3 regions of the Pantoea sp. ABR1s genome follow, and region 3 is predicted to be linked to each of the others. Evidence: riboswitches for the same ligand, from Rfam matches in the RefSeq annotation. Region 3 holds a riboswitch; each other region holds the start of a gene.
The links. Region 3 has a riboswitch for thiamine pyrophosphate ahead of ACXKZD_RS22995 (FAD-dependent oxidoreductase). Riboswitches for the same ligand answer to the same signal wherever they lie in the genome.
Positions count from the first base shown of each region.

Region 1: another riboswitch for thiamine pyrophosphate. It lies ahead of thiM (hydroxyethylthiazole kinase); the one in region 3 lies ahead of ACXKZD_RS22995 (FAD-dependent oxidoreductase).
Region 2: another riboswitch for thiamine pyrophosphate. It lies ahead of thiB (thiamine ABC transporter substrate binding subunit); the one in region 3 lies ahead of ACXKZD_RS22995 (FAD-dependent oxidoreductase).

Region 1 covers NZ_CM173823.1:1,393,909-1,397,160, forward strand. Annotated here, with positions in the region: gene ACXKZD_RS06435 (AEC family transporter) at 1-926, opposite strand, end outside; gene ACXKZD_RS06440 (hypothetical protein) at 1,024-1,221, opposite strand; TPP riboswitch at 1,529-1,629, shown strand; gene thiM (hydroxyethylthiazole kinase) at 1,664-2,461, shown strand; gene thiD (bifunctional hydroxymethylpyrimidine kinase/phosphomethylpyrimidine kinase) at 2,448-3,248, shown strand.
Region 2 covers NZ_CM173823.1:3,407,616-3,410,867, reverse strand. Annotated here, with positions in the region: gene thiP (thiamine/thiamine pyrophosphate ABC transporter permease ThiP) at 1-768, opposite strand, end outside; gene thiB (thiamine ABC transporter substrate binding subunit) at 744-1,730, opposite strand; TPP riboswitch at 1,777-1,879, opposite strand; gene sgrR (HTH-type transcriptional regulator SgrR) at 1,915-3,252, opposite strand, start outside.
Region 3 covers NZ_JBSZSY010000004.1:391,179-394,430, reverse strand. Annotated here, with positions in the region: gene ACXKZD_RS23005 (ArsR/SmtB family transcription factor) at 1-224, shown strand, start outside; gene ACXKZD_RS23000 (cysteine hydrolase family protein) at 469-1,014, shown strand; TPP riboswitch at 1,078-1,197, shown strand; gene ACXKZD_RS22995 (FAD-dependent oxidoreductase) at 1,329-2,267, shown strand; gene thiS (sulfur carrier protein ThiS) at 2,257-2,454, shown strand; gene ACXKZD_RS22985 (thiazole synthase) at 2,457-3,215, shown strand; gene ACXKZD_RS22980 (HesA/MoeB/ThiF family protein) at 3,225-3,252, shown strand, end outside.

The sequences.
Region 1 (3,252 bases), on a different replicon from region 3:
ATTGGCGTTGTGACCGCCGCAAACACGGTAGAAAAGAGCATGCTCGCCGCCGCCGGGCCGGTAATGACATTAAACTTCTGCGACATCAGATAGACGTTAACCCCGACTGCCATCGATCCCAGCAGCACCACCACTTTACTCTCCAGCGGCGGCAGATCGGTCAGCCACGCGATAGCCCATACCGTCATCGGTTGCAGCACCAGCTTCAGCAGGCAGATGGTATAGCTCTCTTTTAAGCCATCCCGCACCCGATAGTGCGCCAGGCTCATGCCCAGCGTCACCAGCGACAAGGGTGCGGCCAGTGAGGCCAGCATCTTTAGCGGTTCAGCGGCCAGCAGCGGCAAGGGACGTTGCAGAAAGCTCCAGGCTGTACCGCTGAGAATACCGATGATCAGCGGATTCTTCAGCACGCCGAGCAGGGTGCGCCAGAGTCCTTCCAGCGAGAAGCTGCCCTGTTTTGCCCACTCGACCGAAACGGTCAGTAAGGTCCAGAGGATCAGGCTGTTAAACACCAGCACCAGCGCCACCGGGGGCAGGGCTTCTGGCCCCAGCAGCACCGTGGCCACCGGGATCCCCAGCATGACGTTATTGGAAAAGATGCCGCCCAGCGCAAAAACCGACGCCGCTACGCCATCCAGATTAAACAGCCTTGTTGCCAGCAGTCGCCCCACGATAAACACCAGCAGGCAACTGCCGAAAAAGGCCAGCAACAGGCGCGCATCCACCGGCGGACTTTGCGAGAAGGTGCTCATCACCCGAAACAGCATGCAGGGCAGGGCAACGTTAAACACAAAGCGGTTCATCCCTTCGCTGATGCTGGCGGGCCATTTCCCGAGGCGCGTCAGGCAGTACCCCAGCAGGATGAGGATAAACAGCGGGGCTGACAGGTAAATTTGATGGCTTAAGCTTTCAAACAGCAGTGGCATAGAGAGAGTCTGGTCAGACGATGATTAGTTACCAGACTAACAAATTGCTAACTAACTGTTAACCTGAACTGTGTCCGGAATGACCGTTGCCGGGACGCTAACCTAACCAGCGGCGCGCCTGCCGATCGCTGATGTCGCGATAATAGACCCGATGAATAATTTCGCCACAGCCTGTGCAACGGGCGGAGATATAGGTGGAGAGGTACTGTCTGCCATTGGGTGCCACGGCACCCCTGCGTTCAATATTAATATCCTGCCATCGATGGCGGTGTGGAATAAGCGCTAAAAATCGCATCATACATCCTGAATAGTATGAAGTTCCGCTTCAGGAGTTTTCTGACTCCATGAAATAAAGTGTTTTTTACGATGATGCTGCGAGCAGGTTAATTATTATGGGGTAACCAGAGTCACTGCGGGAAATATTACCCATCCGGGTAATAAGCGGGGCTACCTATAAAGAGGTATCTCGTTAACCCGCAGCATTAAGCCTTTTTTTGCACCCTCAGGCGTTGATCGGGATCATGTGAATTGTTTCAGCTCTGATTATTTCCCAGGCGGGAGTCGCTTGCTTTCGCTGCGCGGCTTGCCTATGCTGCAAGCCGTAACACGACTCGGGGTGCCGCTTTCCACACGGAAAGGGCTGAGAAAAACCCGCTGACCTGAACTGGATAATGCCAGCGTAGGGAAGTCTGATGCCTGACCGCATTCGCCTTCTTGTTCGCCGGTTGGGAGCTACGATGACACATCAATCTCAACACCTTTCTGCCGCGCACTTCGCGCCCATTCTGCACGCTTTCCGGCGCCAGTCACCGCTGGTGCACTGTATGACCAATGACGTGGTCCAGAACTTCACCGCCAACGTGTTGCTGGCACTCCATGCCTCACCGGCGATGGTGATCGATGCCGCTGAGGCTGCCCAGTTCAGTAGCATGGCCGATGCACTGCTGATTAACGTGGGCACCTTAACCCGCGATCGCCAGCAGGCGATGCAGGCTGCGGTCACCGCGGCTAATCAGGCGGGCACGCCCTGGACACTGGATCCGGTTGCCGTCGGCGCGCTGACGCTGCGCAGTGACTTCTGCCAGCAGTTGTTAAGCCAGCAACCGGCGGTGATTCGGGGGAATGCGTCAGAGATTCTGGCGCTGGCACAACAGGCCAGCGGCGGGCGCGGTGTCGACACGCTGCATCAGGCGGATGCAGCACTCGATGCGGCCCAACAGCTCGCGGAAACCTGGAGCACGCTGGTGGTCGTCACCGGTGAAGTGGACTACGCCACCGATGGTCAGCGACTCCTTGCTGTACACGGTGGAAGCCCCTTAATGACACGGATAGTCGGGACCGGCTGCGCCCTCTCGGCAGTGGTGGCGGGTTTCAGCTCTCTGGCTGGCGATCGGCTGATGAATGTCGCGGCCGCCTGTCAGGTGATGGCGCTGGCGGGTGAAAAGGCGGCGGCGCAGGCTGCCGGACCCGGCAGCTTTGCCACGGCGTTTATTGATGCACTCTGGACGCTGGAGGGTAATCATGAAGCGTATTAACGCTCTGACGATTGCGGGTACCGATCCCAGCGGCGGCGCAGGGATTCAGGCCGATCTCAAAACCTTCTCGGCTCTGGGAGCCTATGGCACCAGCGTCATCACCGCGCTGGTGGCACAGAACACCTGCGGCGTGCATTCGGTTTATCGCATTACGCCTGACTTTGTTGCTGCCCAGCTCGATTCGGTGCTCAGTGATGTGCGCATCGACAGCGCAAAAATTGGCATGCTGTCAGAAACGGCTATCGTGGAGCAGGTTGCGGCCCGGCTGAGCAATGCGGCAATCCCGTTTATCGTGCTGGACACGGTCATGGTTGCGAAAAGTGGTGATGCGCTGCTCTCGCCAGACGCCGTAGCCAGTGTACGAGAGCTGTTATTGCCGCAGGTCTCGCTGATCACGCCTAATCTTCCGGAAGCGGCGGCGTTGCTGGACTGCGCCATTGCGGCAGATGAAGAGGAGATGCGCGAGCAGGGACGGGCATTGCTGGCACTGGGCTGTCAGGCTGTGCTGATGAAGGGCGGTCACCTTGCGGCGGCGGAGAGCCCGGACTGGCTGATCACGCACTCAGCAGAGCAGCGATTCAGTACGCCGCGGGTAAATACCCGTCATACGCACGGCACCGGCTGTACGCTGTCGGCAGCCTTAGCCGCGTTGCGACCACGTCATGCTGACTGGGCAGAGACGATTGGGGAAGCCAAAAACTGGTTACAGCAGGCGCTGCTGCAGGCGGATTCGCTGGAGGTCGGGAAGGGTATCGGACCGGTTCACCATTTTCATCAATGGTGGTAATGAC
Region 2 (3,252 bases), on a different replicon from region 3:
CGTCACGCAGCAGCCAAGCTGGATCAGCGCCAGCAGTGCTGCGCGCCCCGGATCGTAGTCATAACTCAGCGCCTGGAAAATCGCCAGCTCGATGGTCGTCGCCTGCGGGCCGCCGCCCAGTGAGAGCACGGTAGCAAAGCTGGCGAAACAGAGCATGAAGATCAGCGCGCCGGTCGGCAGCAGCTGACGCCGCAGCCATGGCCACTCCAGCAGACGAAAATGGTGCCAGCCGCGCAGGTCGAGCTGTGCCGCCAGCTGACGCTGTTCCGCCGGAATGCTCTCCAGCGCCTGCAGCATCAGGCGGGTCGCCAGCGGCAGGTTAAAGAAGACGTGCGCCAGCAAAATGCCCGACAGACCGTAGGGAGAGAAGTGGTAATCAATCCCTGCCAGCTGGCACAGCTGCGCCAGCCAGCCGACACGACCATAGACGGTGAGCAGACCAAATACCGCCACCAGCACCGGCAGCACCAGGGTCATGGCGCACAGACGCAGCAGCAGCTGACGGCCAGGGAAACGGCGTCGATAGAGCGCGCGCGCCAGCGGCACCGCTGGCAGCAGCGACAACAGCGCGGAGAGCAGCGCCTGACCAAAAGAGAAGGCGATAACGTGATGCAGGTAATCATCCTGCAGCACGCTGCGCCAGTCATTCTCTGGCGCGGCGCTCCAGAGTGCACCGAAGGCCAGCAGCGCCACGCTGATTAACAGCAGCGTGGCGAGCGAACCGGGGATAAGCCAGCGCGGCATCAGCGGCTGACGGCGCGTTGCCACTGGCTGATCCAGCCTGAACGCTGGCTGGCAACCTCTTCCGGCGAGAACTGCAGAGCGGTGGCGGGCACAGTGAGTGCGCTAAAACCGGCAGGCAGTGGCGTGTCGATTACCGGGTACATCCAGTTACCGGTGGGAATCGTGCGCTGGAAGTCGGGTGACACCATAAACTTCATAAACTGCTGTGCCAGCGCCGGCTGCTTGCTGCTGGCTAACTGCGCGGCAACTTCAACCTGCAGATAGTGGCCCTCTGCAAACGGCGCGGCGGCATAGTTCTCTTTTTTCTCTTCGATGATGTGGTAAGCCGGTGAGGTGGTGTAGCTTAGCACCAGATCGCCTTCGCCCTTGAGGAACAGGCCATAGGCTTCACTCCAGCCTTTGGTCACCGTCACGGTTTTCTGCGCCAGCTTCTGCCACGCCTGCGGTGCCTGATCGCCATAGACTTTCTGCATCCACAACAGCAGGCCTAAGCCGGGGGTGCTGGTACGGGGATCTTCGTAGATCACCCGCCACTTCTCCGGGCTGTCGACCAGCTCTTTCAGGCTTTTTGGCGGATTCTTCAGCCGGGTTTTGTCATAGACAAACGCGAAGTAGCCATAATCAAACGGCACGAAGGTGGTGTTGTGCCAGCCGCCGGGCAGTTTTAATGTCGAGGTATCGACCTGACTTTCGGCAAACAGACCGGTTTTCTGCGCCGCCTGTACCAGATTGTTATCCAGCCCCAGTACCAGATCGGCTTTGCTGCTTTTTCCTTCCATGCGCACGCGGTTCAGCAGCGACACGCCATCTTCCAGCGTGACGAATTTCAGCTCGCAGTTGCACTGCGCCTCGAAGGCTTTTTTAACCGCCGGGCCAGGGCCCCAGTCAGCGGAGAAGGAGTCGTAGGTGTAGACCGTGAGAACCGGCTTAGCCGCCAGAACGGGGGCGGAGAGTAACAGCAGCACCGGCAGAACTTTGTTTAACACTTTGCGCTCCTTCAGGAGAATAGGGGATGAGTCGCAAAGGATCTGAGCACAGAGGCCTCCCAAATCCCTACGTCGGTATTAACCGAATCAGGTTCGACGGGTATCTCTCAGCTGCTTGCTGGTGGCAGGCGGCACCCCGTTGAGAACGTCACATTCTAGTCATTTCAGCGCCGGGGCGAAAGCCTCACAGCGCGGGTGGCGCGAACCAGGCGGATTTAAAATCAAACCAGCCCAGCGTATTCATCCGAACGCCGCGCATGCTGCGCTGACCTTCAAGCAGCAGCCAGTGGTGAAACAGCGGATGCAGACCCGCTTCTTCGACTAACTGTTTACTCCATTCGGCCAGCGGCAGCGTTTTCTCGCGCCAGCGGGCCGCATCGCTGTGCCAGTCGATCGGCAGACAGTGATGCAGCAACGGGATCTCATAAAGCTGCGCAAACAGAGAGTAAGTCAGCGGCAGGGTAAAGTTCACGCTGCCAAGCCAGATATCACTTTCCGCTTCGCCCTGATACCAGCTTTCGTAGCTGATCTCGCGGGTCTCCAGCGTGACGCCATGCTCTGCCAATAGCGGACGCAGCGCGTTAGCGATGCCTTCATGCTCCACGTGCTGGCTGTACCAGGTCAGCGTCAGGTGGGTTAAGCCAGGCGGTTTTTCCACTGGCGTCAGGTCGCGCCGATGATGCCAGCGTGGCAGCAGGCCATACGCCGGAAACCAGTAGCGCTGGTAGCCGACACCGGCGTGATTGAGCAGGGCGATAGGATTAAACAGGTAGCTGACCCAGCGCCGGACCGCCTCGTTGCGTCCCTGTTCTGAACGCTGGTCGAACAGCAGATAGTAGCAGCCCTCTTCAAGGCGGCTCTCCTCCTGAATCTCATCGGCTCCGTCGCCCTGCAGACGGACACCGGCATAGACCAGCTCATCGCTGATGTCGGGCAGTACCCAGATAGAGACATCATCAATCAGCGCGCGAAAACCAAAATAGTCATCAAACGCTTCGATCTTCAGCTGACTCTCCTGATTGCGGATCACCCGGTAAGGACCGGTGCCAACGGGCTGGCGGGCAAAATCGTGCAGCGTCGGCCATTCGCGCGGCAGGATCATCGCACTGACGCTGCCCAGCAGCCAGGGTAATCCCTCGTCGGGCTGGCTTAAGCGGATATCCAGCGTCCAGGGCGCGGGCGAGTCGATCTGCTCAATATGGGAAAAGAGCGGATGGGGGCGCTGACGCTCCAGCGTGGCCAGCACATCCTCCATCTCCAGTTCTCTGCCGTGATGAAAGCGAATCGCCGGACGCAGAAAAAAGCGCCAGTGAAGCGGGGAAGTCTGCTGCCAGTGGTGCGCAATATCGGGCTCGATTTCCCCATTTTCCTCATTTATCCGCGTCAGGCCGTTGAAAATCTGTCGCGCAATATGGGTTTCGGAGCGCCGCAGCGGCGAACCGGGCAGCAGATTGAGCAGCGGACGATAGTAGAGCACCCGCAGGATATGCTTGCCCTGACGGAAACTGCGCCCCAGATGCGC
Region 3 (3,252 bases):
GCTATACCCAGCTCTATCCCTTCGATCAGTATGGCGTCTGTGCCAGCCTCATACAGGACAAGGCGGGCTTATCACAGCCCGCCACCTCGTTATGCCTGAAAGCACTTCACAATGCGGGGCTGGTTGAAGCCAGCAAAGTCGGGAAATGGACTTACTATCGCCGCGCCGAACCGCGCATTCGTGAAATAACCGATGCGGTAACCCAATCGCTGCAGGCGCTTTAAAAGCGACGGCGTACAGGGTAATGTAGATGTCAGCGCCATCCTTCTGAGGGTGACTTCACCGAACGCATTAACTCAGGGTCAGAAAATGTTTATGTCAGTTCTGTCTTTCACAACCGTCACCACCACCGCCTCTGGCGGCGGCGTGAGCGACTCTGTGACAGGCACCTGACACAACTGATTCTCACTCCCCGCCGAACCGGACGGGGAGCTGTTCTCCGTTCTTAAAACTGAATGGAGACACGTCATGGTTACATCTGTAAGTGCACTTTTAATTATCGACATGCAGCAGGGCCTTTTTAATGGTCCCGAGGCTCCCTTCGCCGCAAATTCGATCTTGTCGAACATCTCACTTCTGATTACTAAAGCCCGGGCTTCTGCCGTCCCCCTCTTTTTCGCACGACATATCGGCCCGGATGATTCCCCTTTTAACGAGCAAAGCCCGCTGACGCGCCTGATCCCGGAATTGCAGGCTAACCCGCAGAGTGATGTCGTCTTCACCAAAAGATATCCCAGCTGTTTCAGGGATACTGGCCTGCAGCTTCAGCTGAAGCAAAAGGGCATTAAGCAACTGGTGATTGCGGGGATGAAAACGGAGTTCTGCGTTGATACTACCTGTCGGGCAGCCCCGGAGCTGGGTTTTAACGTCGTACTGATTTCCGATGCGCACACCACCGTCGATAATCCCCACCTCTCTGCGGAGAAGATTATTGCGCATCACAACCAGACGCTGGCGGGCCCCTTTGTGACGCTGGCAACCGCAACTGACTGGCATTTCGGTTCTGCCGGTTAAGTCCGATTTTCTGACCCGGTTCCATGCAGTCTGCTTGACGAAGCTGTCTGCTTAACTTACAACTAAACCCGTCAGGGGAGTCTCGCCAGAGAGACTGAGAGGCTAATAGCGCACCGCGCGGCTTAGCGACCCTTAGAACCTGACCCAGTTGATACTGGCGTAGGAAGACGGGTATCTCATCAGATACTTGCCGCAGGGGCGCATTCGCAACGTTCCTGCCTTTTCCCTCTGTATCACGGGTCTTCGTTAACTGATAACGAGGCCAAATTGAAAAATCTCATCCTGAATCTTTCTTTTCCTGTCCGGTGGATACCATGAGCCGCTGGTCGGTGCTCGGCAGCGGCGTTGCCGGGCTTTGTGTCGCCACGCTGCTGCTGGAGCGGGGAGAAACGGTCGAAGTTATTACTCAGCCTGACTGCCGTGCGGCCTCGCACTGGGCGGGCGGCATGCTCGCGCCCTGGTGTGAAGCAGAAAGCGCACCGCCACAGGTGATCGAATGGGGCCAGCACGCGGCCAGCTGGTGGGCGAAACGCGTTGATGGCGTGGAACAGCAGGGCACGCTGGTGGTTGCTCCGCCGCGTGACAGCCGCGAACTGACGCGCTTCGCCAGCATGACGCAGCAGCATCAGTGGGTCTCTCCCGGTGACATTGAACCCGCACTGGAAAACCGCTTTGCCCGCGGCCTGTTTTTCGCCGCAGAGGCGCATCTCGAACCGCGCCGCGCCTTGCAGCAACTGCGCGAAAAACTGCAACAGGCTGGCGTCCTCTTTCACAGCGGTAAACCCGGCGGCAAAATCATCGACTGCCGTGGCATCCACGCCTCCGATCGGCAGCCAGCCCTGCGCGCCGTGCGGGGCGAAATGGTGATCCTGCACACATCCGACGTACAACTCTCCCGTCCTGTCCGGCTGCTGCACCCGCGCTTTCCCTGCTATCTGGTGCCGCGTGCCGGAGGCCACTTCATGCTGGGTGCCACTATGGTGGAAAGCCACGACAGCAGCCCGATCAGCGCCCGGGCGATGATGGAATTGCTCAGCGCCGCTTACAGCCTGCATCCGGCACTGGCCGAAGCGCGGATCGTGGAGAGCGGCACCGGTCTGCGTCCTGCTTACCGGCAGAACCTGCCGGAAGTCCGCTACGAAAATGGGCGTTTCTCACTTAACGGCCTCTACCGCCACGGCTTTTTGCTGGCCCCGATCATGGCTGAAAAACTTATGCTGCAACTGACTCAGGAGATGACTCATGCGCGTTGAACTGAATGGACGCACGATTGAAACCAGCGCAACGACGCTGGCGGAGCTTATGGCGGAGCAGGAGATCGATCCGCGGACCGTCGCCACCGCGCTGAACGGGGAGTTTGTACCGCGTAGCCGCTATGCCGGCCAGCAACTTGAGGCGGGCAACCAGCTCGAAATCCTGTCACCGATGCAGGGAGGTTAACCATGTTCTATCAATTTACTCCGCAATCCCGATTTCTGCTCGGCACGGCCGGTTATCCGTCACCGGACATTCTGCATCAGGCGATCAACGCGTCAGGCGCGGAGATTATTACCGTCAGCCTGCGACGGGAAGGCAGTGAAGGCGGCGCTTTCCGCACGCTGCTGCAACAGCTCAACAAACGTATTCTGCCGAATACGGCAGGCTGCCACACGGTGAAAGAGGCGGTGACGACGGCGCAGATGGCGCGTGAACTGTTCGACACACCGTGGATCAAGCTGGAGGTGATTGGCCATGCCGACACGCTGCAGCCCGATCCTTTTGCGCTGGTTGAAGCCGCGCGGATTCTCTGCGCTGACGGGTTCCAGGTGTTTCCCTACACTACGGAAGATCTGATTGTCGGCGAAAAATTGCTGGAAGCGGGCTGTGAAGTGCTGATGCCCTGGGGCGCGCCGATCGGCTCCGGCCAGGGGCTGCGTAATATCGAGGGACTGCGCGCTATGCGTGCGTGGTTTAAAGATGTGCCGCTGATTATTGATGCGGGCATTGGCGCGCCTGGCCAGGCGGCTCAGGCAATGGAGATGGGTTTCGATGGCGTGCTGCTCAACACGGCGGTGGCAAAAGCGCGCGATCCGGTGCGTATGGCGGGAGCCTTTGCTGCTGCAATCCACGGCGGACACGAGGCGTTTCAGGCGGGATTGATGGAGCAGCGCGACATGGCGTCTGCTTCTACGCCTATTTTTGGTCTGGCACAATTCAGTTAAGGAGCAGCGATGGAGCGTTATCAGCGACAGACGATGT